Regions from separate parts of the Streptomyces sp. NPDC126499 genome, predicted to be linked through region 2. Evidence: riboswitches for the same ligand, from Rfam matches in the RefSeq annotation. Region 2 holds a riboswitch; each other region holds the start of a gene.
The links. Region 2 has a riboswitch for thiamine pyrophosphate ahead of thiO (glycine oxidase ThiO). Riboswitches for the same ligand answer to the same signal wherever they lie in the genome.
Positions count from the first base shown of each region.

Region 1: it holds a riboswitch for thiamine pyrophosphate, as region 2 does, so the genes downstream of both, ABTZ91_RS28025 (thiamine ABC transporter substrate-binding protein) here and thiO (glycine oxidase ThiO) in region 2, are expected to answer to the same signal.
Region 3: it holds a riboswitch for thiamine pyrophosphate, as region 2 does, so the genes downstream of both, thiC (phosphomethylpyrimidine synthase ThiC) here and thiO (glycine oxidase ThiO) in region 2, are expected to answer to the same signal.

Region 1 covers NZ_JBEOUO010000024.1:30,370-37,969, forward strand. Annotated here, with positions in the region: gene ABTZ91_RS28015 (ABC transporter ATP-binding protein) at 1-942, opposite strand, end outside; gene ABTZ91_RS28020 (iron ABC transporter permease) at 942-2,555, opposite strand; gene ABTZ91_RS28025 (thiamine ABC transporter substrate-binding protein) at 2,612-3,739, opposite strand; TPP riboswitch at 3,822-3,947, opposite strand; gene rlmN (23S rRNA (adenine(2503)-C(2))-methyltransferase RlmN) at 3,977-5,089, opposite strand; gene ABTZ91_RS28035 (phosphatidate cytidylyltransferase) at 5,256-6,359, opposite strand; gene frr (ribosome recycling factor) at 6,359-6,916, opposite strand; gene pyrH (UMP kinase) at 7,011-7,600, opposite strand, start outside.
Region 2 covers NZ_JBEOUO010000010.1:163,768-171,367, reverse strand. Annotated here, with positions in the region: gene metF (methylenetetrahydrofolate reductase [NAD(P)H]) at 1-20, opposite strand, end outside; gene thiE (thiamine phosphate synthase) at 286-936, opposite strand; gene ABTZ91_RS17455 (Rv2175c family DNA-binding protein) at 1,067-1,432, opposite strand; gene ABTZ91_RS17450 (FAD-dependent oxidoreductase) at 1,476-2,795, opposite strand; gene ABTZ91_RS17445 (hypothetical protein) at 2,824-3,165, opposite strand; TPP riboswitch at 3,219-3,331, shown strand; gene thiO (glycine oxidase ThiO) at 3,329-4,492, shown strand; gene thiS (sulfur carrier protein ThiS) at 4,489-4,725, shown strand; gene ABTZ91_RS17430 (thiazole synthase) at 4,731-5,525, shown strand; gene pknB (Stk1 family PASTA domain-containing Ser/Thr kinase) at 5,730-7,600, shown strand, end outside.
Region 3 covers NZ_JBEOUO010000006.1:136,864-144,463, forward strand. Annotated here, with positions in the region: gene ABTZ91_RS10915 (helix-turn-helix domain-containing protein) at 275-1,045, shown strand; gene ABTZ91_RS10920 (SsgA family sporulation/cell division regulator) at 1,179-1,613, shown strand; gene ABTZ91_RS10925 (YibE/F family protein) at 1,756-3,144, opposite strand; TPP riboswitch at 3,217-3,351, shown strand; gene thiC (phosphomethylpyrimidine synthase ThiC) at 3,345-5,138, shown strand; gene ABTZ91_RS10935 (hypothetical protein) at 5,373-6,032, opposite strand; gene ABTZ91_RS10940 (hypothetical protein) at 6,248-7,036, opposite strand; gene ABTZ91_RS10945 (metallophosphoesterase) at 7,198-7,600, opposite strand, start outside.

The DNA.
Region 1 (7,600 bases), on a different contig from region 2:
GGCGAACTCGGCCTCCAACGCGGGGCCTTCGGCCGGGTGGAGGGTGACGGCCACGTGGGTGCCGCGGAAGGTGCGGGTCTCGACGCGGCAGGGCAGGCCGTCGCCGGCGGGGGCGAGGTGGACGCCGGCGGGGCGGACGAGGAGTCGGCGCTCGCCCTGGGGTGAGCCGTCGGGGACGGGGACCTTGCCCCAGGGGGTGTCGGCGGCGGTGCCGGTGACGGTGGCCGGGACCACGTTGTCGAAGCCGAGGAAGCGGGCGACGAACTCGGAGACGGGCCGCCGCCACACGTCGAGGGGCGCGCCGGACTGGGCGATCCGCCCCTCGTTCATCACGACGACCCGGTCGGCGAGGGCGAACGCCTCGCCCTGGTCGTGGGTGACGGCGAGCACCGTCGTGCCGAGCCGCCCGAACAGCTGCCGCAGCTCCAGCACGAGCCGTTCCCGCAGGCCGCGGTCGAGCTGCCCGAGCGGCTCGTCGAGCATGAGCAGCCGCGGCCGGGGGGCGAGCGCCCGCGCGAGTGCGACCCGCTGCTGTTCGCCGCCGGACAGCGCGGCGACGGCCCTCCGCCCGGCGCCGGGAAGTCCGACGAGGTCGAGGAGTTCCCCGACGCGCGCGTCCCGCTCGGCCCGGGGGACGCGCCGCATGCGCAGCCCGAAGGCGACGTTGCCGGCGACGTCCCGCTGCGGGAAGAGCTGGTGGTCCTGGAACATGAGGCCGACCCCGCGCCGGTGCACGGGCACCCCGGTCTGGTCGGCGCCGTCGAGGAACACCCGCCCGGCGTCCAGCGGCTGGAGTCCGGCGACGGCCCGCAGCAGCGTCGACTTGCCGCTGCCGCTGGGCCCGAGCACGCACACGATCTCGTGGTCGGCGACCTCCAGGTCCACCGCGTCGAGCACGGCGCGGTCCCCGAACCGTACGGTCGCCCCTCTCAGCGTCAGCATCAGAACTCCCCCGAGGTCCGGTCGGTACGGAGCCGTTCGAGGAGCAGCAGGGACACCGCGCACACCACCATGAGGATCGTCGAGAGGGCCATGGCCTGGCCGTAGTTGAGCTCGCCGGGCCGGTTGAGGAGCCGGGCCACGGCCACCGGCAGGGTCGGGTTGTCGGGGCGGGCGATGAACACGGTCGCGCCGAACTCGCCGAGCGACACGGCGAAGGCGAAACCGGCGGCGATGAGCAGCGCCCGCCGCACCAGCGGCAGGTCGACCTCGCGCCAGGCCCGCCAGGGGGAGGCGCCGAGGACGGCCGCGGCCTCCCGCAGCCGTTCGTCGACGGCCCGCAGCACGGGCAGCATGGTCCGTACGACGAAGGGGACGCCGACCAGGGCCTGCGCGAGGGGGACGAGGATCCAGCTGGCCCGCAGGTCGAGCGGCGGCTCGTCGAGGGTGATGAGGAAACCGAAGCCGACGGTGACGGCGGAGACGCCGAGCGGCAGCATCAGCAGGGCGTCGAAGCCGCGCACGAGCCGCCCCGCGCGCCGGGTGAGGGCCGCCGCGGCGAGCCCGCCGACGAGGACGGCGATGCCGGTCGCGGCGAGCGCGTACTGGAGCGAGTTGACGATGGTGTCGGTCAGCGGCACGAGGAAGGTGCCGGTGCCGTCGACGTGCCGCAGCGCCCGGAAGTAGTCGAGGCCGTAGCCGGACGGTGTGGCGAGGGACCGTTCGACGAGGACGCCGAGCGGCGCGACGATCAGCAGCGCGACGGACAGCAGCACGGCGCCCAGCAGCGCCCACTGTCCCGCGCCGCGCGGCCGGCGGGCGGCCCGCTCCGGCGGGACGAGCCGCAGCGCCGTCTCCCGGCGCCGTACCGTCCGCGCGTGCACGGCGAGGACGGTGCCGACGGCGGCGAACTGCACCAGGGTGAGCACGGCGGCCGTGGACAGCTGGAGCCGGTCGGCGGTCTGCCGGTAGATCTCCGTCTCCAGGGTGGAGTACGCGGGGCCGCCGAGGATCTGCACGATGCCGAAGGAGCTCGCGGTGAACAGGAACACCATGAGCGCGGCGGCGGCGACGGCCGGCCCGAGCGCGGGCAGCGTCACGGTCCGCCAGGCCGTCCAGCGGGAGGCGCCGAGGACGCGCGCGGCCTCCTCCTGGCGCGGGTCGAGCTGCGCCCACAGGCCGCCGACGGTGCGGACGACGACCGCGTAGTTGAAGAAGACATGGGCGAGGAGGATGGCCCACACGCCGGTGTCGAGCCGTACGCCCCACAGCTCGTCGAGCAGCCCGCGCCGCCCGACGAGCGCGAGGAACGCGGTGCCGACCATGACGGTGGGCAGGACGAACGGCACGGTCACGACGGCCCGCAGGATCCGCTTGCCGGGGAAGTCGAAGCGGGCCAGGACATACGCGCCGGGGAGGGCGACGAGCAGGGTCAGCGCGGTGGAGGCGAGGGCCTGCCACAGCGTGAACCACAGCACGTCGAGGATGTCCGGCCTGCTCAGCGTCTCGCCGAACCGGCCGAGCTCCCACCGACCCTCCGGCCTGAGCCCGCGCTCGACGATCGAGACGACGGGCCAGGCGAAGAAGACCGCGAAGAAGGCGACGGGCAGCAGCATCAGCCCCAGCCGCGCCGCGCCTCCCCCGCGGCCGCCGGCAAGGCGGCCCCGGCGGACTACTTCAGGACGAGCGAGGTCCACTGCTGAATCCACTGCTCGCGCTTCTCGGCGATCTTCTCCGGCGCCATCGTCTCCGGCTTGTCGATCACCACACCGTGCTTCGTGAACAGCTCCGGCAGCGTCGCGTCGTTCGTCACCGGGTTGACGAACATCTGCAGCGGCATGTCGTCCTGGAACTTCTTGGAGATCAGGAAGTCGATCAGCGCCTTGCCGCCCTCGGGGTTCTTCGCCCCGTTCAGCAGGCCCGCGAACTCCGTCTGCCGGAAGCAGGTGCCCGTGGAGACGCCGGTGGGGGCGACCTTGGGCTGCGGCTCGGAGTACAGCACCTCGACCGGCGGGGAGGAGGCGTAGGAGACGACGAGCGGACGGTCGCCCTTGGCCTTCTTGCCGCCTGCGGAGCCGGAGAACTCCTGGTTGTAGGCGAGCTCCCAGCTGTCGACCGTCTTCACCCCGTTGGCCTTGAGCTTCTTCCAGTAGCCCTGCCAGCCTTCTCCGGAGGCTTCGCCCTGGGAGGCGCCCCCATCGCCGTACTTCGCGGCGGTGGCGAGCAGGAAGCCGAGGCCCGGGGAGGAGCGCTCGGGGTTCTCGACGACGAGGAGATCCTTGTACGCGGGCTTCGCCAGGTCGTCGAAGGTCTGCGGCGGCGCCAGCTTCTTGTCGGCGAAGTACTGCTTGTCGTAGTTGACGCAGATGTCACCGGAGTCGACCGGGGTGACCCGGTGCTGCTCCTTGTCGAGCTGGAGCGCGGCGGGGATCCGGTCCAGGCCCTTCGCCTCGTACGGGACGAAGATGCCGTTGTCGAGGGCGCGGGACAGCAGGGTGTTGTCGACGCCGAAGAAGACGTCGCCCTGCGGGGCGCCCTTGGTGAGGATCTCCTTGTTGACGGCCTCGCCGGCGTCACCGCTCTTGAGCACCTTCACGGTGAAACCGGTCTGCCGGGTGAACTCCGCCAGGACCTCCTTGGAGGCGTTGAAGGAGTCGTGGCTGACCAGGGTGACGGTCTTGGGCGCGGGGCCGCCGCTCTTGCCGGCCGCGTCCCGCGCGTCCTCGGTGCCGCAGGCGGCGAGCGTGGTGACGCCGAGCGCCGCGACGAGCGCGGCGGCGGCTGCCTTCGTGGTGTTCACGTGAATTCCTCCTGGGGGTGACCAGGAAGAGACGCGGCCCCGCCCGCGTCCGGGGACACCGGACGCGGGCAGGGCGCAACAGCTCGAGTTACGACCGAACTTCCTACCCAGAATGACCTGGGCGAGGTTCAGAGGGTCTGCGGCCACGTGCTCGTCTTCCCAGCATGTGCCGCACTCTCAGCGCTGTGGCGCTCCCCTGTCGGAATATGCAGATGTGTTCGAGCTCAGAGTACAAGGTCAGCGTTCGGCGGCCGCGAGCTGTCCACAGGCACCGTCGATCTCCTGCCCACGGGTGTCGCGGACGGTGACGGGCACGCCGTGGGCGGCGATGGCCTCGACGAACGCCTTCTCGTCCTCGGGCCGGGACGCCGTCCACTTCGAGCCGGGCGTCGGGTTCAGCGGGATCAGGTTGACGTGCACCCTCTTGCCCTTGAGCAGCCGGCCCAGGAGGTCACCGCGCCAGGCCTGGTCGTTGATGTCCCTGATCAGCGCGTACTCGATGGAGATCCGGCGCCCCGACTTCTCCGCGTACTCCCACGCCGCGTCCAGGACCTCGCGGACCTTCCAGCGGGTGTTCACGGGCACCAGGGTGTCGCGCAGCTCGTCGTCCGGCGCGTGCAGCGACACGGCGAGGCGGCACTTGAAGCCCTCGTCGGCGAACCGCAGCATCGCCGGGACCAGGCCGACGGTGGACACGGTGATCCCGCGCTGCGACAGGCCGAGGCCGTCGGGCTCGGGGTCGGTCAGGCGGCGGATGGCACCGACGACCCGCTTGTAGTTCGCGAGCGGCTCGCCCATCCCCATGAAGACGATGTTCGAAAGCCGCGCAGGACCCCCGGGCACCTCCCCGTCGCGCAGCGCGCGCATGCCGTCGACGATCTGGTGCACGATCTCCGCCGTCGACAGGTTCCGGTCGAGACCGGCCTGGCCGGTGGCGCAGAACGGGCAGTTCATACCGCAGCCGGCCTGCGAGGAGATGCACATGGTCACCCGGTCCGGGTAGCGCATGAGCACCGACTCGACGAGCGTCCCGTCGTGCAGCCGCCACAGCGTCTTACGGGTGGTGTCGTCGTCGCACGACACGTGCCGCACGACCGACATCAGATCGGGCAGCAGCTCCGCGGCCAGCTTCTCGCGCGAGGCGGCGGGAATGTCGGTCCACTCCGCCGGGTCGTGCGCGTACCGGGCGAAATAGTGCGTGGACAGCTGCTTGGCGCGGAACGGCTTCTCACCGATCGCGGCGACCGCCTCCTTCCGCTCGGCGGGCGTGAGGTCGGCGAGGTGCCGCGGGGGCTGCTTGGCTCCGCGCGGGGCGACGAAAGTGAGTTCTCCGGGAAGCGGGCGGGCCACGGCGGGTGTCTCCTCAGTACGACGAGGTCCGACATCCCGCGGCGGCGGGGAGCACGGCAACACGGTGCCGAAGCCAGGAGACCTCACTGGACCGTCCCCACGGTGGCGGGGACTGCGAAGGGCCCGCGACACCGGTCGCGAGCCCTTCCAGAGTACCTGCTGTCCGTCAACCGCTTCCGACGAACAGCACCAGCAGCAGCCACACCACCGGCGCCGTCGGCAGCAGCGAGTCCAGACGGTCCATGATGCCGCCGTGGCCCGGCAGCAGCGTGCCCATGTCCTTGATGCCGAGGTCACGCTTGATCATCGACTCGCCCAGGTCGCCCAGCGTCGCGCTCGCCGCGACCGCGAGGCCCAGGAGCAGACCCTGCCACCAGGTGCCGCCGTCGATCAGGAACTCCATGCACAGCGCGCCCGCCGCCATGGCGAACGCGACCGCGCCGAGCAGACCCTCCCGGGTCTTGCCGGGGCTGATCCGCGGGGCCAGCTTGTGCCGCCCGAAACGCCAGCCGACCGCGTACGCGCCGGTGTCGCTGACCACCGTCAGGACCAGGAAGGTCAGCACCCGCCACGGGCCGTCGCCGGCGGTCAGCATCAGCGCCACGAACGTCGCCAGGAACGGCACGTAGAAGGCGGCGAAGACCCCCGCGGTGACGTCCTTCAGATAACGCTCGGGCGGCTCCGTCATCCGCCACACGAGCACCGCGAGCGCCGTGAGCGCCATCGCCACCCACGCGCCCTCCGGACCCCGCACGTAACCGGCGACGACCATCGCCGCACCGCCGACCGCGAGCGGGACCAGCGGAGCCTTGATGCCCTTGCGTTCCTGGAGGCGGGAGGTCAGCTCCCACAGCCCGACCACGACGGCGACCGCTATCACACCGACGAACGCCGCCTTCCAGATGAACAGCGACGCGATGATGACGGCGCCGAGACCGAGACCGACTCCTATGGCCGCACCCAGGTCACGGCCCGCACTCTTCTTCTGCCGCGGCTGCTGCCGGGGCGCAGGGGCGGGCTGGGACGGGCTGGACATGGGCTCCTGCGGATGCTCGTGCGGCGTCTCGTCACGGAACAGGGGACCGCTCGGCTGAGCGGCCCCCCGGTCGTGATCGTCCTGGTTGTCGCCGGCGGGAACGTCGGACACGATGGGCATGGGCCGAGTCTGCGCCGCCTGCCGCCCGTCGTAGGCGGGACCCGCCGGGGCAGGCCCCTGGTCGGGCCCCCCGAAGCCGGAAGCGGCCGGGGCCCTCCAGGAAGAGTCGTTCATCAGACCTCGAGCAGCTCGGCTTCCTTGTGCTTGAGCAGCTCGTCCACCTGCGCGACGTACTTCGCGGTGGTGTCGTCGAGCTCCTTCTCCGCGCGGCGGCCCTCGTCCTCGCCGACCTCGCCGTCCTTGACGGCCTTGTCGATCGCGTCCTTGGCCTTGCGGCGCACCGAGCGGATCGAGACCTTCGAGTCCTCGGCCTTGCCCTTGGCGACCTTGATGTACTCGCGGCGGCGCTCCTCGGTCAGCTCGGGGAACACCACCCGGATGATGTTGCCGTCGTTGCTCGGGTTGACGCCGAGGTCCGAGTCGCGGATGGCCTGCTCGATGTTGCGCAGCGCGCTCTTGTCGAACGGGGTCACCACGGCCATGCGCGGCTCCGGCACCGAGAACGACGCCAGCTGGTTGATGGGCGTGATCGCACCGTAGTAGTCGGCCACGATCTTGTTGAACATCGCCGGGTGCGCACGGCCGGTGCGGATCGCGGCGAAGTCCTCCTTGGCGACCACGACCGCCTTCTCCATCTTCTCCTCGGCCTCGAGGAGGGTCTCTTCGATCACCACTTGCTCCTGCGTGTCGTCGCGTTGTGTCCTGCACGGTGTACGACCGGCAGGGCTCTGTCCATCCCCCTCGCGGGGCGGTTCCCGGTTCGGGTCAGGCCCGGGTGCCCTGGTCGCTCACGAGCGTGCCGATCTTCTCACCCTTCACCGCGCGCGCGATATTGCCCTCGGCGAGCAGTTCGAAGACGAGGATCGGAAGGTTGTTGTCACGGCACAGGGTGATGGCGGTGGCGTCGGCGACCTTCAGGTCGCGGGAGAGCACCTCGCCGTACTCCAGCGCGTCGAACTTCACCGCGTCCGGGTTGGTCTTCGGATCGGAGTCGTAGACACCGTCGACGCCGTTCTTGCCCATGAGCAGGGCCTCGGCGTCGATCTCGAGCGCCCGCTGCGCGGCGGTCGTGTCGGTGGAGAAGTACGGCATGCCCATACCGGCACCGAAGATGACCACGCGGCCCTTCTCCAGGTGGCGCACGGCACGCAGCGGAATGTACGGCTCGGCGACCTGCCCCATGGTGATGGCGGTCTGGACGCGGGAGTCGATGCCCTCCTTCTCCAGGAAGTCCTGGAGGGCGAGGCAGTTCATCACGGTGCCGAGCATGCCCATGTAGTCGGAGCGGGCCCGGTCCATGCCGCGCTGCTGAAGCTCGGCGCCGCGGAAGAAGTTGCCTCCGCCGATCACGATCG
Region 2 (7,600 bases):
GAAGCGGTACCAAGGGCCATAAGGGCAGGTTAGACGGGGTCTCGGAACGGGGTGAAGCCGAGTCCGCCTTGTGGACACGTTTCAGGACGCCGGCGGGAGGGCTGCCGGACGCCCGGACCGGGACGATCCACCGGGTCGGGGCGGCCGGACCGGGACGATCTACGTGGCAGCGTGCCCCGACCAGGACGATCTACGCGGCAGGGCGCCCCGACCGGGACGATCCACCCGGTCAGGGTGGCCAGACAGGGACGATGTACGTGGCAGGGCGGCCGGGTCCGCCGCCCGTCACCCGAGGCGTTCGCGGACCCGCTTGGCGAGGGCGGCCGCGGCGGCGGCCGGGTCGTCGGCCTCGGTGATGGCGCGGACGACCACGATCCGGCGGGCGCCGGCGTCGAGGACCTCGTCCAGGTTGGTCTCGTCGATGCCGCCGATGGCGAACCAGGGCCGGTCCTGGGCGAGGCCCGCCGCGTACCGCACGAGGCCGAGGCCCGGAGCGTACCGGCCCGGCTTGGTGGGGGTGGGCCAGCAGGGGCCGGTGCAGAAGTAGTCCACGCCCGGCTCGGCGGCGGCCGCGGCCACCTCCTCCTCGGCGTGGCAGGAGCGGCCTATGAGCACCTCGTCGCCCAGGATGGCGCGGGCGGCGGGCACGGGCAGGTCGCCCTGGCCGAGATGCAGGACGTCGGAGCCGATGGCGTGGGCGACGTCGGCCCGGTCGTTGACGGCGAGGAGCTTGCCGTGGCGGCGGCAGGCCTCGGCGAAGACGGCCAGGTGCTCCAGCTCCTCGCCGGCCTCCATGCCCTTGTCGCGGAGCTGCACGATGTCCACGCCGGAGGAGAGCACGGCGTCCAGGAAGGCGGGCAGGTCGCCCTGCCGCTTGCGGGCGTCGGTGCACAGGTAGAGCCGGGCGTCGGCGAGCCGGGCGCGAGGCGTGGACATGGGCGTCCCCCCTTGGTGGATGGTGCCGGTGCCGGGACGGCCTGAAGGGCCGCCCCGGCACCCGCGGTGCTGTCGTGGGTCCGCTCGGCGAGCGTCCCCCGTGTTCGCGATGCCTCGGTGCGGCGCCGCGTCAGACGGCGAGCGCCTGGGCGCGGCGCTTCACCTCCGTGCCGCGATTCTCGCCGAGGGCCTGCGCGGGGGTGCCGGGCAGGGTCGGGTCGGGAGTGAAGAGCCACTCCAGCATCTCTTCGTCGGTGAAGCCGTCGTCCCGCAGGAGCGTCAGGGTGCCCGCGAGGCCCTTGACGACCTTGCCGCCCTGGATGAAGGCGGCAGGCACCTGCAGCGCCTTGTTCTCCCCACGGCGGACGGCGATGAGCTGGCCCTCCTTGACCAGCTGCCGCACGCGCGTCACCTCGACGTCGAGCATTTCCGCGATGTCGGGGAGGTAGAGCCAGGCGGGGACGAGAGCATCGATCTTTGCGTCAATCTCGGTCACGGGACAAGCGTGCCATCCCGGACTGACAGCCGGTAGTCGGGCCCTACCGGACTGCCGCCTTCAGGGGTACGGAGGGGTCCGCGGCCCGCTCCCGGTCGACGGGCGTGCCGTGCTCGATCAGCCGTCGCCCCTGGGCCAGGTCGCGGGGGCGGCCCACCGCCAGCAGGGCCACGAGCGCGTCGCCGCGCAGCCAGAGGACGGTCCAGGCCGCGTCGGCGGGGTCGCCGCGCCACAGCAGGGTGTCGGCGGCGCCGTGGTGCCCGGCGTACTGCACGAAACGGCCGAACTGCTCGGACCAGAAGTAGGGCACCGGGTCGTAGGGCGCGGCGGTCTCGCCGAGGATGTCGGCGGCGACGGTGCGGGGGCCCTGGAGGGCGTTGTCCCAGTGGTGGACCAGGAGCCGTTCGCCGTAACGGGCGGACGGGAAGGAGGCGCAGTCGCCGACCGCGTACACGTCGGGCAGCGTGGTGCGCAGGTGGTCGTCGGCGGTGAGCGCGCCGCTCGGGTCGAGGGCGGCCCCCGAGCCCGCGAGCCAGCCGGTGGCGGGGCGGGCGCCGATGCCGACGACGACGGCGTCGGCGGGCAGTTCGCGGGGCGCGGCGGCGGCGGAGGCGCGGTCGGAAACCGGGGTTTCCGCGCGGTCGGGGGCCTGGGCCGGGGCGGAGGCCCGGGTTCCCTCGGGGGCGGTGGTGGGGGCGAGGAGGACCCGTCCCTGCTCGACGCGCTCCACGCGTGCGTGGAGGAGGAGTTCGGTGCCGCTCTCGGCGTACCAGGCGGCCATCGGGGCGGTCACCTCGGCGGGCAGGGCGCCGGCGAGGGGCCGGTCCGCGGCCTCGACGACGGTGACGGCGCAGCCGGCCTCGCGGGCGGCGGTGGCGAACTCGGCGCCGATCCAGCCGGCGCCGACGACGACGATGTCGTGACGGCGTTCGAGGACCGGCTTGAGCCGGGCGGCGTCGTCGAGGGTGCGCAGCAGATGCACCCCGGGAACGCCCTCGCCGCCGGGCAGGGTGAGCGGCTGGGCGCCGGTGGCGACGACGAGCGTGTCGTACGGGACGGGGCCGGCCTCGGTGTCGACCTCGTGGTCGGCCGCGCGCAGTCCGGTGACCTCGACGCCGAGGCGGAGTTCGACGCCGAGGGCGTCGAAGTCGATGTCGAAGGCCGAGCCCTCGGCCGTGCCGAGCAGGACCGCCTTGGACAGCGGCGGCCGGTCGTAGGGCTGGTGGGGTTCGGCGCCGATGAGGGTGACCGGACCGGTGAAGCCCTGTTCGCGCAGGGCGACGGCGGTCTGGACCCCGGCCATGCCGGCGCCCACGATCACGACCCGCCGCTGTGTCCGCTGTGTCTGCTTCTGCTCGCTCACCCGATCACCTTACGCAGCTGACGCAACGTCAGGAAGGCAGCTGCTCGACGAAACTGGTGCCGGCGCCTTCCTGGGACTCCCATGCCCAGCTCTCCTCCAGCCGGAGGCGCCCGTCCGGCAGCTCCACCACGGTCGACACACAGTGCCCGGAAGAGGTGGATCCGTCCTGCTTCAACTGGACGTAGCGGAAGTCGAGCCGGTCCCCCGCGCGCGTGCCGACGAGACTTCCCCGGACCACGTCCCCGCCGGCGTACTCGGCCCAGATCCGGCCGTCCTCCTCGTGATACGTGAACCGGGTGCGGGTACCGACCTGGCCGGGGGCCTGGTCGGCGACGGGGGCGAAGACCAGTCCGTCGAGGGATCGCGCCACGTGGAGGCTCCCTTACGGGGTGTCGGGGGCGGGGGTTAGTCTGACCGTCAACGTAGAGCACTCGCGGGAGCCCGGACGCACCGGGCTGAGAGGGAGGCTGACCGGCCTCCGACCGTACGAACCTGATCCGGGTCATGCCGGCGAAGGGAGGGGCTGGACGCCCATGTCGCGTACACCGAGCACGTCCGACGTCCTCGTCATCGGGGGCGGCGTCATCGGTCTGGTCACGGCGTGGCGGGCCGCGCAGCGCGGGCTGCGCACCGCCGTGGCCGACCCCGAACCGGGCGGCGGGGCCGCCCGGGTGGCGGCGGGCATGCTCGCCGCCGTCACCGAGCTCCACTACGGCGAGGAGACCCTTCTCGGGCTCAACCTCGCCTCCGCCCGCCGCTATCCGGACTTCGTCGCCGAACTCGCCGAGACCACCGGCCACGACGTCGGCTACCGCGCGTGCGGCACCCTCGCCGTCGCGCTCGACGCCGACGACCGGGCCCACCTGCGCGAACTGCACGCCCTGCAGACCCGTTGCGGACTCGCCTCCGAGTGGCTGACCGGCCGCGAGTGCCGCCGCCTCGAACCGATGCTGGCCCCCGGCGTGCGGGGCGGGCTGCGCGTGGACGGCGACCACCAGGTCGATCCGCGCCGGCTCGCCGACGCGCTCGTGACCGCCTGCGAGCGGGCCGGGGTGGTCTTCCACCGTTCCACGGCGGAGCGGCTCACGGTGGTCGGCGACCGGGCCCGCGGCGCGGTCCTGGCCGACGGGACCGAGCGGGCGGCGGACCAGGTGGTGCTGGCCGCGGGCAGTCTGAGCGGCCGGCTCGCCGGCGTACCGGCGGACGTGCTGCCGCCCGTACGGCCCGTGAAGGGGCAGGTGCTGCGGCTGCGCGTGCCGCCCGCGTACGCGCCGTTCCTCTCCCGGACGGTCCGGGCGGTGGTGCGCGGCAGCCATGTCTACCTCGTCCCGCGCGAGAACGGCGAGCTCGTCGTCGGCGCCACCAGCGAGGAGCTCGGCTGGGACACGACCGTCACCGCGGGCGGGGTGTACGAGCTGCTGCGCGACGCGCACGAACTGGTGCCCGGCATCACCGAGCTGCCGCTCACCGAGACCCGCGCCGGGCTGCGGCCCGGCTCACCCGACAACGCGCCGCTGCTGGGCCCGAGCGCCCTGCCCGGACTGCACCTGGCCACCGGCCACTACCGCAACGGGGTGCTGCTCACCCCCGTCACCGGCGATGTCATGGCGGAGGCGCTCACGACCGGCACGCTGCCGGACGAGGCGCGCCCGTTCACCGCCCTTCGCTTCTCCTCCGCGCATCTGGAGCACGCATGAACGCATCCGTGAACACGTCCGCCGACGCATCCCTCACCGTGTCCGTCAATGGAGAGGCCCGCGTCCTGGCGGGCCCGGTCTCCCTCGACGCCCTCGTCGCCACCCTCACCACGGCCTCGGCCGGAGTGGCCGCCGCCGTCAACGAGACCGTCGTGCCGCGCGGCCGGTGGGCCACGACCGTGCTCGGCGACGGCGACCGGATCGAGGTCCTCACCGCGGTACAGGGAGGCTGAGCGCGATGTCCGACGACGTCTTCCTGCTCGGCGGTACGGAGTTCTCCTCCCGCCTGATCATGGGCACCGGCGGGGCGCCCAGCCTCGACGTGCTCGAACGCTCCCTCGTCGCCAGCGGCACGGAGCTGACCACCGTGGCCATGCGCCGCCTCGATCCGAACGTACGCGGCTCGGTGCTGTCGGTCCTGGAACGGCTGGGCATCCGGGTCCTGCCGAACACGGCGGGCTGCTACACGGCGGGCGAGGCGGTCCTGACGGCCCGGCTGGCCCGGGAGGCACTCGGCACGGAGTGGGTGAAGCTGGAGGTCATCGCCGACGAGCGGACCCTACTCCCGGACGGCGAGGAGCTGCTCGCGGCGGCGGAGACGCTGGTGGACGACGGTTTCATCGTCCTGCCGTACACGAATGACGACCCGGTGCTGGCCCGGAAGCTGGAGGACGCCGGCTGCGCCGCGATCATGCCGCTGGGTTCGCCCATCGGGTCCGGCCTCGGCATCCGCAACCCGCACAACTTCGAGCTGATCGTGGAGCGGGCGGGGGTGCCGGTGATCCTGGACGCGGGGGCGGGGACGGCGTCCGACGCGGCGCAGGCGATGGAGCTGGGGTGCGCGGCGGTGATGCTGGCCTCGGCCGTGACGCGGGCGCAGGAGCCGGTGCTGATGGCGGAGGCGATGCGGCACGCGGTCGAGGCGGGGCGCCTGGCGTACCGTGCGGGGCGCATCCCGCGCCGCCACTTCGCGGAGGCGTCGTCCCCGCGCGACGGCCGCGCCCACCTGGACCCCGAACGCCCGGCCTTCTGACCGACGGGTCTCCTCCCCCGCCCCCTTCCCGGGGGTGGGGGCGTTTCCCGGGGCTCCGCGGCCCGGCCCCCTTGCCAGGGCCGCCCCCTGGCCCGGCCCCTGGCCCCGCGCCAGGGCGGTCTCCCGCCGAGGCCCGCGTCACAGGTGCGCTGCAACCCCACGGGGGCGGGCCGGGAGGGTGGCCCGCCCTCGTAGACTCGACGGGTGGACACGACCCTCCAGGACCCCCTCGTCGGGCGGCTGCTCGACGGCCGCTACCGCGTCGAGGCGCGGGTGGCCGTCGGTGGGATGGCCACGGTCTACCGGGCCGTGGACACCCGACTCGACCGGGTGCTCGCGCTCAAGGTGATGCACCCGGACCTGGCCACGGACGCCGCGTTCGTGGAGCGGTTCATGCGCGAGGCCAAGTCCGTCGCGCGGCTCGCGCACCCGAACGTGGTCGGGGTCTTCGACCAGGGCGCGGACGGGGCGTACGTGTACCTGGCGATGGAGTACGTCGCCGGATGCACGCTGCGCGACGTGCTGCGCGAGCGCGGTGCGCTCCAGCCCCGTGCGGCGCTGGACGTGCTGGAGCCGGTGCTCGCCGCGCTGGGGGCCGCGCACCGGGCCGGGTTCGTGCACCGGGACATGAAGCCGGAGAACGTCCTGATCGGGGACGACGGCCGGGTGAAGGTGGCCGACTTCGGGCTGGTGCGCGCCGTGGGCTCGGCCACGGACACCACCGGTGCCGTCCTCGGCACCGTGTCGTACCTCGCGCCGGAGCAGATCGAGCACGGCACCGCCGACACCCGCGCCGACGTGTACGCGTGCGGTGTCGTCCTCTACGAGATGCTGACGGGCGCCAAGCCGCACTCCGGGGACACCCCCGCCCAGGTCCTGTACCGGCATCTGAACACCGACGTCCCGGCGCCCTCCGCCGTCGTCCCGGGCCTGCCCGCGGAGCTGGACGAGCTGGTGGCGAGCGCCACCGCGCGGGACCCCGAGGCCCGCCCGTACGACGCGGTCGCGCTGCTGGCCCTGACCCGTGAGGCGCGCGCCGCCCTCAGCGAGGAGCAGCTGGACGCCGTACCGCCGCAGGCCCGGGACGGGGCACGGAGCCACGCGGAGGACCGGACCAGCGTGATTCCGCGGATCCGTCCGCTGCCGGTCGAGCACACGAGCCGGCTGCCCGCTCCCCCGGTTCCCGATCCGGCCCCGGGCCCGGTCGCGGCGCCCCGCCGCCGGGCGTTCCTGGTCGTCGCCGCCGTCCTGCTGGCCCTCGGCCTCGGGACGGGTGTCTGGTACATCAACTCGGGCCAGTTCACGCGCGTCCCCGCCGTCCTCGGCCAGACCGAGGCGCAGGCCACGCAGCGGCTCGCCGACGCCGGTCTCGACGTCGGCACCACCGAGCGCGCGTACAGCGACGTGTACGAGCGCGGCACGGTCATGGCCGTCGACCCGGCGCCCGGCGAGCGGATCCGCGGCAACGACACGGTGACGCTCACCCTCTCGCGCGGGCCGAGGATCGTGAAGGTGCCGAACCTGAAGGGCACACCGCTCGCGGAGGCGAAGAAGACGCTGGCCGAGGAGGGCCTGGCGCCGGGCGTGATCACGTACGCCTTCAGCCCGTCCGTCGCCCAGGGCGCGGTGATCGGCTCCGATCCGGAGCCCGGCACCGAGCGGAGCCCGGACTCGGCGGTCGCCCTGGTGGTCAGCAAGGGCGTGCCGATCGAGATCCCGGACGTCACCGGCGAGTCGGTGCCGGACGCCACGGCCACGCTCCAGGCGGCGGGCCTCAAGGTGGCGGTGGCGGCGGAGCGGATCCACTCCCCGGAGGACCCGGGCGCGGTGGCCGCGCAGTCCCTCGCCGAGGGCAGCCGGGCCGCCAAGGGCGACACGATCACCCTGACCGTGTCCAAGGGGCCCCGGATGACCGAGGTCCCGGACGTCGTCGGCATGAAGACGGACGAGGCCCGCGGCGAGCTGGAGGCGGCCGGCTTCCAGGTGAAGGTCGAGAAGACCTTCCCGTTCCTCGGCGACACCGTCACCGGCCAGTCCGTCGAGGGCGGCTCGGACGCCGCCGAGGGCTCGACCAT
Region 3 (7,600 bases), on a different contig from region 2:
GTTACCCGCTGGTATGAAGTCCGGTCCGGCGGTTAGCCCGGCCGAGCGAACGCCCGGATGGAAACGGGCTTTCCTCGCAGTGCCTGCCATTAGAGTGGAAATCCTCTGCCGCCCCGGGAACCACAGGCATGGACTCCGTGCCGACCAGCGTGATCGTGCCTGTCCCCGGACGGGTCCGCCACCGGACCCCACCGGTCCCAGGCCGCGGTGGGCGCGCGGGGGCGGCCCCCGCGGGCGGGTGCGACGCACTCGTCGACACGCCTGGGGGTGACCTTTGGCCACTGCTTCGCAGCCCGCTGCTCCTACCCTGATCGGCTCGGTCCAGCGGGCCCTGAGACTGCTGGAAGCCGTGGGCTCCCACGAGGACGGGGCGCCCGCCAAACAGCTCGCGCGCGAGGCGGGACTCCCGCTTCCCACCGCGTACCACCTGCTTCGCACCCTGACGCACGAGGGCTATCTGCGCCGCGAGAAGGGGGTGTTCGTCTTCGGTGACGCCGCCGGCCGTCTGGTCGGTGGCGGCGTTCTGCAGAATCGTCGCACCAAGATCGAAGACTCTCTCGCGCACTGGCGCGACGCCATCGGCGTCCCCGTCTACTTCGCCATCTACCGCGACGGCGAGATCGAGCTCGTCGCCGTGGCCGACACCCCCGCGGCCCCCGCCGTCGAGGAGTGGGCGGACTTCCGTGAGACCGGCCACGCGCACGCCATCGGGCAGTGTCTGCTGAGCCAACTGGATCTGAAGAGTCGTCAAGACCACCTCGACCGGCATCCGGTGGAAGCCCTGACGCCCTATACGGTGCGTAATCGCCGCGCCCTTTTGAACCGTTTGGGCGGAATGGGGAGGATGGAACCCCTGGTGGAGCGTCAGGAATATGCCCTGGGCACGGTATGCGCCGCCATTCCCCTCACCGCGGGGTCCACGGCGGCCGCGATGGCGATCTCGCTCCCTCTCCACCAGGAAGAACGGTTGCTCCCTGCAATCGGGCGGCTACAGAACGAGATCGGAAGGCTCTTCAGTTCCCTCGCCTTCTCTATCAGTATCTGAAAAATCACTCCTTGTGATCTGCTAGCGCGTGCAGCACGATGGCGCAAGAGGGCCATGAGGGATCATTCCTGGCCGTTTCGACCACAGCTTTCAGCGACGTTTCCACAACTGCCCATCCATTGCGGGGTACAAGATGCGAGAGACGGTTCAGGCCGAGGTCCTGATGAGCTTCCTCGTCTCCGAGGAGCTCTCCTTCAGGATCCCGGTGGAACTGCGATACGAGACCCGCGATCCCTATGCGGTGCGGATGACCTTCCACCTGCCCGGAGACGCACCCGTCACCTGGGCGTTCGGCAGGGAACTGCTGGTCGACGGGATCAACAGGCCCAGCGGTGACGGCGATGTGCACATCGCTCCGACGGAGCCCGAGGGGCTGTCGGACGTGGTGATCAGGCTCCAGGTCGGCAGCGACCGCGCCCTGTTCCGGGCGAGCGCGCCGCCGCTGGTCGCCTTCCTCGACCGTACGGACAAGCTCGTTCCGCTGGGACAGGAACGAACACTGGGCGACTTCGAGGACAACCTGGAGGCCGCGCTCGGACGGATCCTGGCGGAGGAGAACGCCGGCTGAGACCAGAGCACCGGTTGAGCCGGAAGGCCGACCGAGGTCAGAGCAGCAGCTGAGACCAGAGCACCCGTTGAGCCGGAACGCCGACCGAGGTCGGAGCATCGGCTGAGTCAGAGCATCTGCTGATGCCAGGGCGAGCGCCGGGTCACTTGGCCCGGCGACGCCGTCCGCCCCGTCCCTGCCGCTGTCCTCCGGCGCCCGGCCCCGACCCCGTCGGACCCGGCCCCGCCGGCCCCGGCCGGTCGGCCGAGACGACGAGCGCCGCCAGGCCGGTGGTGACCGGCACCGAGGCGACCAGACCGATCGAGCCGATCAGCGTGCGCACGATCTCCTCCGCGACCAGCTCGCTGTTGGCCACCGTCCCCACGCTGCTCTGCGCGATCGAGAACAGCAGGAGCAGGGGCAGGGCGGCACCGGCGTATGCCAGGACCAGGGTGTTGACCACCGAGGCGATGTGGTCGCGCCCGATCCGGATCCCGGCCCGGTACAGCGCCCGCGGCCCCATCCGCGGATCGGCCTGGTGCAGCTCCCACACCGCCGAGGTCTGGGTCACCGTCACGTCGTCGAGGACGCCGAGCGAGCCGATGATCACGCCGGCAAGGAGCAGGCCGGACATGTCGATGTCCGGATACAGCCCGTGGATGAGCCCGGTGTTGTCGTCCGTGTTGCCGCTGAGCGAGGCCCAGCCGATGAACAGCGAGCCGAGCAGCCCGATCAGCAGCAGCGAGACCAGGGTCCCGAGCACCGCGACCGAGGTGCGGGCCGAGAGGCCGTGGCACATGTAGAGGGCGATCAGCATGATCGCGCTCGATCCGACGACGGCGACCACCAGAGGGTTCGAACCTTGGAGGATCGCCGGGAGGATGAAGAGGGTCAGCACGAGGAAGCTCACGGCGAGCGCGATCAGCGCCATCAGCCCGCGCATCCGGCCGACGACCACCACGGCGAGCGCGAAGATGCCGGCGAGCAGGCCGATCGGCAGCTTCCGGTTCACGTCCGTGACGGAGTACTGCAGGTCGCGCGGCGCGTCCGGCGCGTACGCCACCACCACGCCCTGGCCCTCGTCGAGTTGCCGCGGGGCGTCCGGCTGGACGATCTCCACGAACTTCCGGCCCTTGTCCGGTCCGGTGGTGACCTCGACGGTCGCCTTCTCGCACTGCCCCTGCTGCGCCTGGACCGCCTCGCGGCCCTCCGGCGTGGAGGTGTCCCCGGTCGGCGGGACCTGGGCGGCGTTCACGTCCTTGCAGTCGACCCGTTCGACGGCGACCACCTTGCCCTGCTCGGTCTGCCGGTCGAAGCCGACGCCGGTGCGCTCGTGCGCCGGCGCGCCACCCGGCCACAGCGCCAGGAGCCCGACGACCACGGCGGTCGCGAAGGGGATCAGCACCGCGGCGATGACCTTGCGCAGATGCCGGGAGACCGGCGCGGCGGGGCCGTGGCTGTGCGCGTGGGAGTGCCCGTGGCCGGGCGCTCGGCCGGGCTCGTGGCCGTGCTCGTGGCCGTGCGGTTCGGGGGTCTGCTGCGAGGAGGTCACCGACCGATCATCGCAAGAACGTCGGGGGGCCCACTGTTCAGCACGCCCGGGATGACGCTAGCGTGGTGACACCTTTGCACACGCGGGAGCTCGGAGCACCGGGCTGAGAGGGCGCTGATCACCGTACGCACGTACGGGAAGAGGCTGCGCCGACCGCCGAACCTGTTACCGGGTAATGCCGGCGTAGGGAGATAGGTCTCATGACCCTTCAGGATGCACGCACGCCTGCCTCCAGCCAGGACGACCAGAGCGGCCGACCGGAGCGCACGCCCGGCTGGCACAAGGGATACGTCGAGGGTTCCCGCCCCGACATCCGGGTGCCCGTCCGGCAGGTGCACCTCACCAACGGCAAGGACGTGACGCTGTACGACACGTCAGGGCCGTACACCGACCCGACCATCGACACCGACGTACGGCGCGGGCTGCCGCCGCTGCGCGAGAACTGGATCATCGCGCGCGGCGACACCGAGGAGTATCCGGGCCGTCCCGTCCGTCCCGAGGACGACGGCATCAAGCACACCTCGCCGCGCGGCGGCGGGCTGAGGAACCTCGACGCGGTCTTCCCCGGGCGCCCCCGGCTGCCCCGCCGGGGCCGCGACGGCCAGGCCGTCACGCAGCTCGCGTACGCCCGCCGGGGCGAGATCACCCCGGAGATGGAGTACGTCGCCATCCGCGAGAACGTCTCTCCCGAGGTCGTACGGGAGGAGATCGCGGCGGGCCGCGCGGTGCTGCCGGCGAACGTCAACCACCCGGAGATCGAGCCGATGATCATCGGCAAGCGGTTCCTGGTGAAGGTCAACGCGAACATCGGCAACTCCGCGGTCACCTCCTCCATCGAGGAGGAGGTGGAGAAGATGACCTGGGCCACCAAGTGGGGCGCCGACACGGTCATGGACCTCTCCACCGGCCGGAACATCCACACCACCCGCGAGTGGGTGCTGCGCAACTCCCCCGTGCCGATCGGCACCGTGCCGCTCTACCAGGCGCTGGAGAAGGTCGACGGCAAGGCCGAGGAGCTGACCTGGGAGATTTACAAGGACACGGTCATCGAGCAGGCCGAACAGGGCGTCGACTACATGACCGTGCACGCCGGCGTGCTGCTGCCGTACGTGCCGCTGACCGCCCGCCGCAAGACCGGCATCGTCTCGCGCGGCGGCTCGATCATGGCCGCCTGGTGCCTCGCGCACCACAAGGAGAACTTCCTCTACACCCACTTCGAGGAGCTCTGCGAGATCCTGGCCGCGTACGACGTCACGTACTCGCTGGGCGACGGCCTGCGCCCCGGCTCGATCGCGGACGCCAACGACGAGGCGCAGTTCGCCGAGCTGCGCACGCTCGGCGAGCTGAACACGATCGCCAAGCGCCACAACGTGCAGACGATGATCGAGGGCCCGGGCCACGTCCCGATGCACAAGATCAAGGAGAACATCGACCTCCAGCAGGAGATCTGCGAGGAGGCGCCGTTCTACACGCTCGGCCCGCTGACCACGGACGTCGCCCCGGCGTACGACCACATCACCTCGGGCATCGGCGCGGCGATGATCGCCTGGTGGGGCACGGCGATGCTCTGCTACGTGACGCCGAAGGAGCACCTGGGCCTGCCCAACAAGGACGACGTGAAGACGGGCGTCATCACCTACAAGATCGCGGCGCACGCGGCGGACCTGGCCAAGGGCCACCCGGGCGCGCAGGAGTGGGACGACGCCCTGTCCGACGCGCGGTTCGAGTTCCGCTGGGAGGACCAGTTCAACCTGGCCCTCGACCCGGACACCGCCCGGGAGTTCCACGACGAGACGCTGCCGGCGGAGCCCGCGAAGACGGCGCACTTCTGCTCGATGTGCGGGCCGAAGTTCTGCTCGATGAAGATCTCCCAGGACATCCGCCGTGAACACGGCGGGGATCTGAAGGCGGACGAGATCGAGCAGGGCATGGCCGCGAAGTCGGCCGAGTTCGCGGCGTCGGGCAACCGGGTCTACCTGCCGATGGCGGAGTAGGGCGGGGACCGCCGGCGCCCGGCTCGCGCCCGTACGGCAACGGCCCGTCACCGGCCGGCACGGTCCTGCACCGGTCGACAGGGCCCTGCACGGACCGGCACCGTCCGGCACCGGCCCGCGACCCCGGGGGAGTCGCGGGCCGGCCCGTCTGTCGTACGGCGGCGTGGGCCCGTCGGCCGCGAACGTGCCGGGACACCTCGGCCTGACGGGCACGCGCGGGGATCAGCAGGTCGTTCACCTTCGCTGAGCGTCCCGCAGCCGTTCCACCTGGCGGCTGATCAGCTCGGTGGGGAACGACAGGTCTGCGCCTACGCTGAGCTCGGAGAACGTGACGATGGTGTTCCCCGCGCGTACGACGACGAACTGCTCGTTGCGGTCTCCGGGTTGTTCCGGTCCCTTCGGGATGACCTCCCTGAAGGCCACCGCTTCGTCGCCGACCTGCGGTGCTGCTTCCGCCTTCACCGTCGCCTTGAACTTCCCGGTATAGCCCTCGCCCTCGTACGACCGGCAGGTGGCGAGGGCCCGCTTGAGCTCCGCGAAAAGCTGTGCGGCTCTGCCGTCCTCGTAGGAGGCGAGTGTGGAGCCGCCTCCCATGACGTTCTCCTTCCAGTTGAAGGTCTGGAAGACGTGAGTGACCGAGCCCTTGCCCGTACGTACGTCGACGAGCGGCCGGCAGGAGGGTTCGGAAACAGGAGGGAAGGCGCGCCCGTTGCCCTCCGGCGCCGGTTCGTGCACCTCGACGGGCGGGTGGGCTTGCGGGACTTCCTCGTCCCTCAGGGCGAGTGTCCTGAGCTGGGCCGTCGTCAGGGGTGCGAGGGCGGCCTCGGCCGAAGGGGCGGTGGACGAGGCTCCGGCGGGGGTCGTCGGCTCCTGCGCCGGGGCACACCCTGACATGAGGGAGAGCCCGACGACAGCTGCTACGGCTGAGGTCGCCAGCCGTGTCGTGCGGACATGCATGACTCCCCCTGCGGACGGTATGAACGAGAGGCCGACGCTAGTGGCGCGAATAGCCGGTGACCAGGGGGTTTTCCATCACGGGCAGGGAGAGATCATGACCGTTGGCCGGGGTCGCGGTGGTCGGCAACGAGGTCTCGGTCGGCCCGGGGCCGTCATTCCGGGCGGGTCTCGGACGGGCCGAAGTCCGGGCTGGTGAAATCGGGGCTCGTGTAGCTCGGGCGGGGCGCCGGGGTGCCCGCGGCGGGGCTGGTGAAGTCGGGGCCGCTGTAGCCGACCTTGGGTATGCGGCCCGACGGGGGCGGGGACTGCCGTGGGAGGGGCGGGGCGGTGGCCGCCGAGGTCAGGGCCTCGCGGAGGAAGGGCAGGATGCCGCGGTCCAGGAGCGCCCGGCACCAGGCGTCCTTCGCGCGCGACAGCTCGTCGTCGGGGCTCGGGGCGGGGACCTGGGTGGCGCTGTTGCGCAACGCGGCCATGAGCAGGCCGACGGCGGCGAGGAGCAGGCCCGCCGCGCCCACGGCGCCGAAGAGGAGGCCGGCGGTGAGCAGGGTGTCGGCGAACGCGGGTGCCGGGTCGAGCATCTTCAGGACCGCGCCGACCAGCAGGAAGATGACCGCCGCCGTGCCCGCGAGGATCGGGGCGAGGACGGTGACGACGGCGACGGCGCCCGCACCGGCGGACTCGCCCAGCATCTCGGCGGTACCGGGAGCCGTCGAGCGGACCCGCTCGCGGACCTTGACGAAGTGGTCGTACTCGACCGCGGCGGCGGTCGTGATCAGCGCTGTCGCGTTCAGCGCCATCGCGCGCAGCTGGGCGGTGGTGAGCCGCTCGCCGACCCCGGCCAGATCCGGATGGTCCGGCGCGTTGCGCAGTGCGTCGTCGAGGATCCGCTCGAACTCGGCGCGGTCCTCGGTCAGCAGGTGCGGAGCCACGTTCATGTGCATCCCCCGATGCTCCGTAGGGGCCGGAACCGGCCGTCGCGGACGGCGGGTCGGGCGGAAACGGAGGAGAGCCTGCTACGGATGAGCCGATGGTATTGCGCTGACGGCCCGTGGTGACAGGGTGTTTCGGGAAATCGACTTCCCCGGATGCGGAGTGTTATGCGTCAGGCGGGCAGCGGGAGTTGGACGACCAGCAGCTTTCCGGCCATGGTCACTCCCCCGTCCATCGCGATGGCCAGACCGTCCGCGTAGACGTGCGGGCCGTCGACGACCGGGCGTTCGCCCTCCTCGCCGTCGTCCGTGCCGACCTGGCCGAGAAGGTACGGGATGGGGCTGTGGCCGTGGACGATCCGGCGACCGCCGTAGGTGCCGAGCAGCTCCTGCACCGCCTGCGGCCCGGCGGCCTCGTCGCGGAAGGCGAAGCGCTTGGTGAACTTGCGGAACAGGTCCCAGACCTCGTCCGCGTCGTTCCGGGTGAGGATCTCGTGGACGGTGTCGTTGACGTCCTCGATGGTGCTGCCGTACTCCAGGTACGCGGTGGTGTCCGAGTGCAGGAGCAGGTGCCCG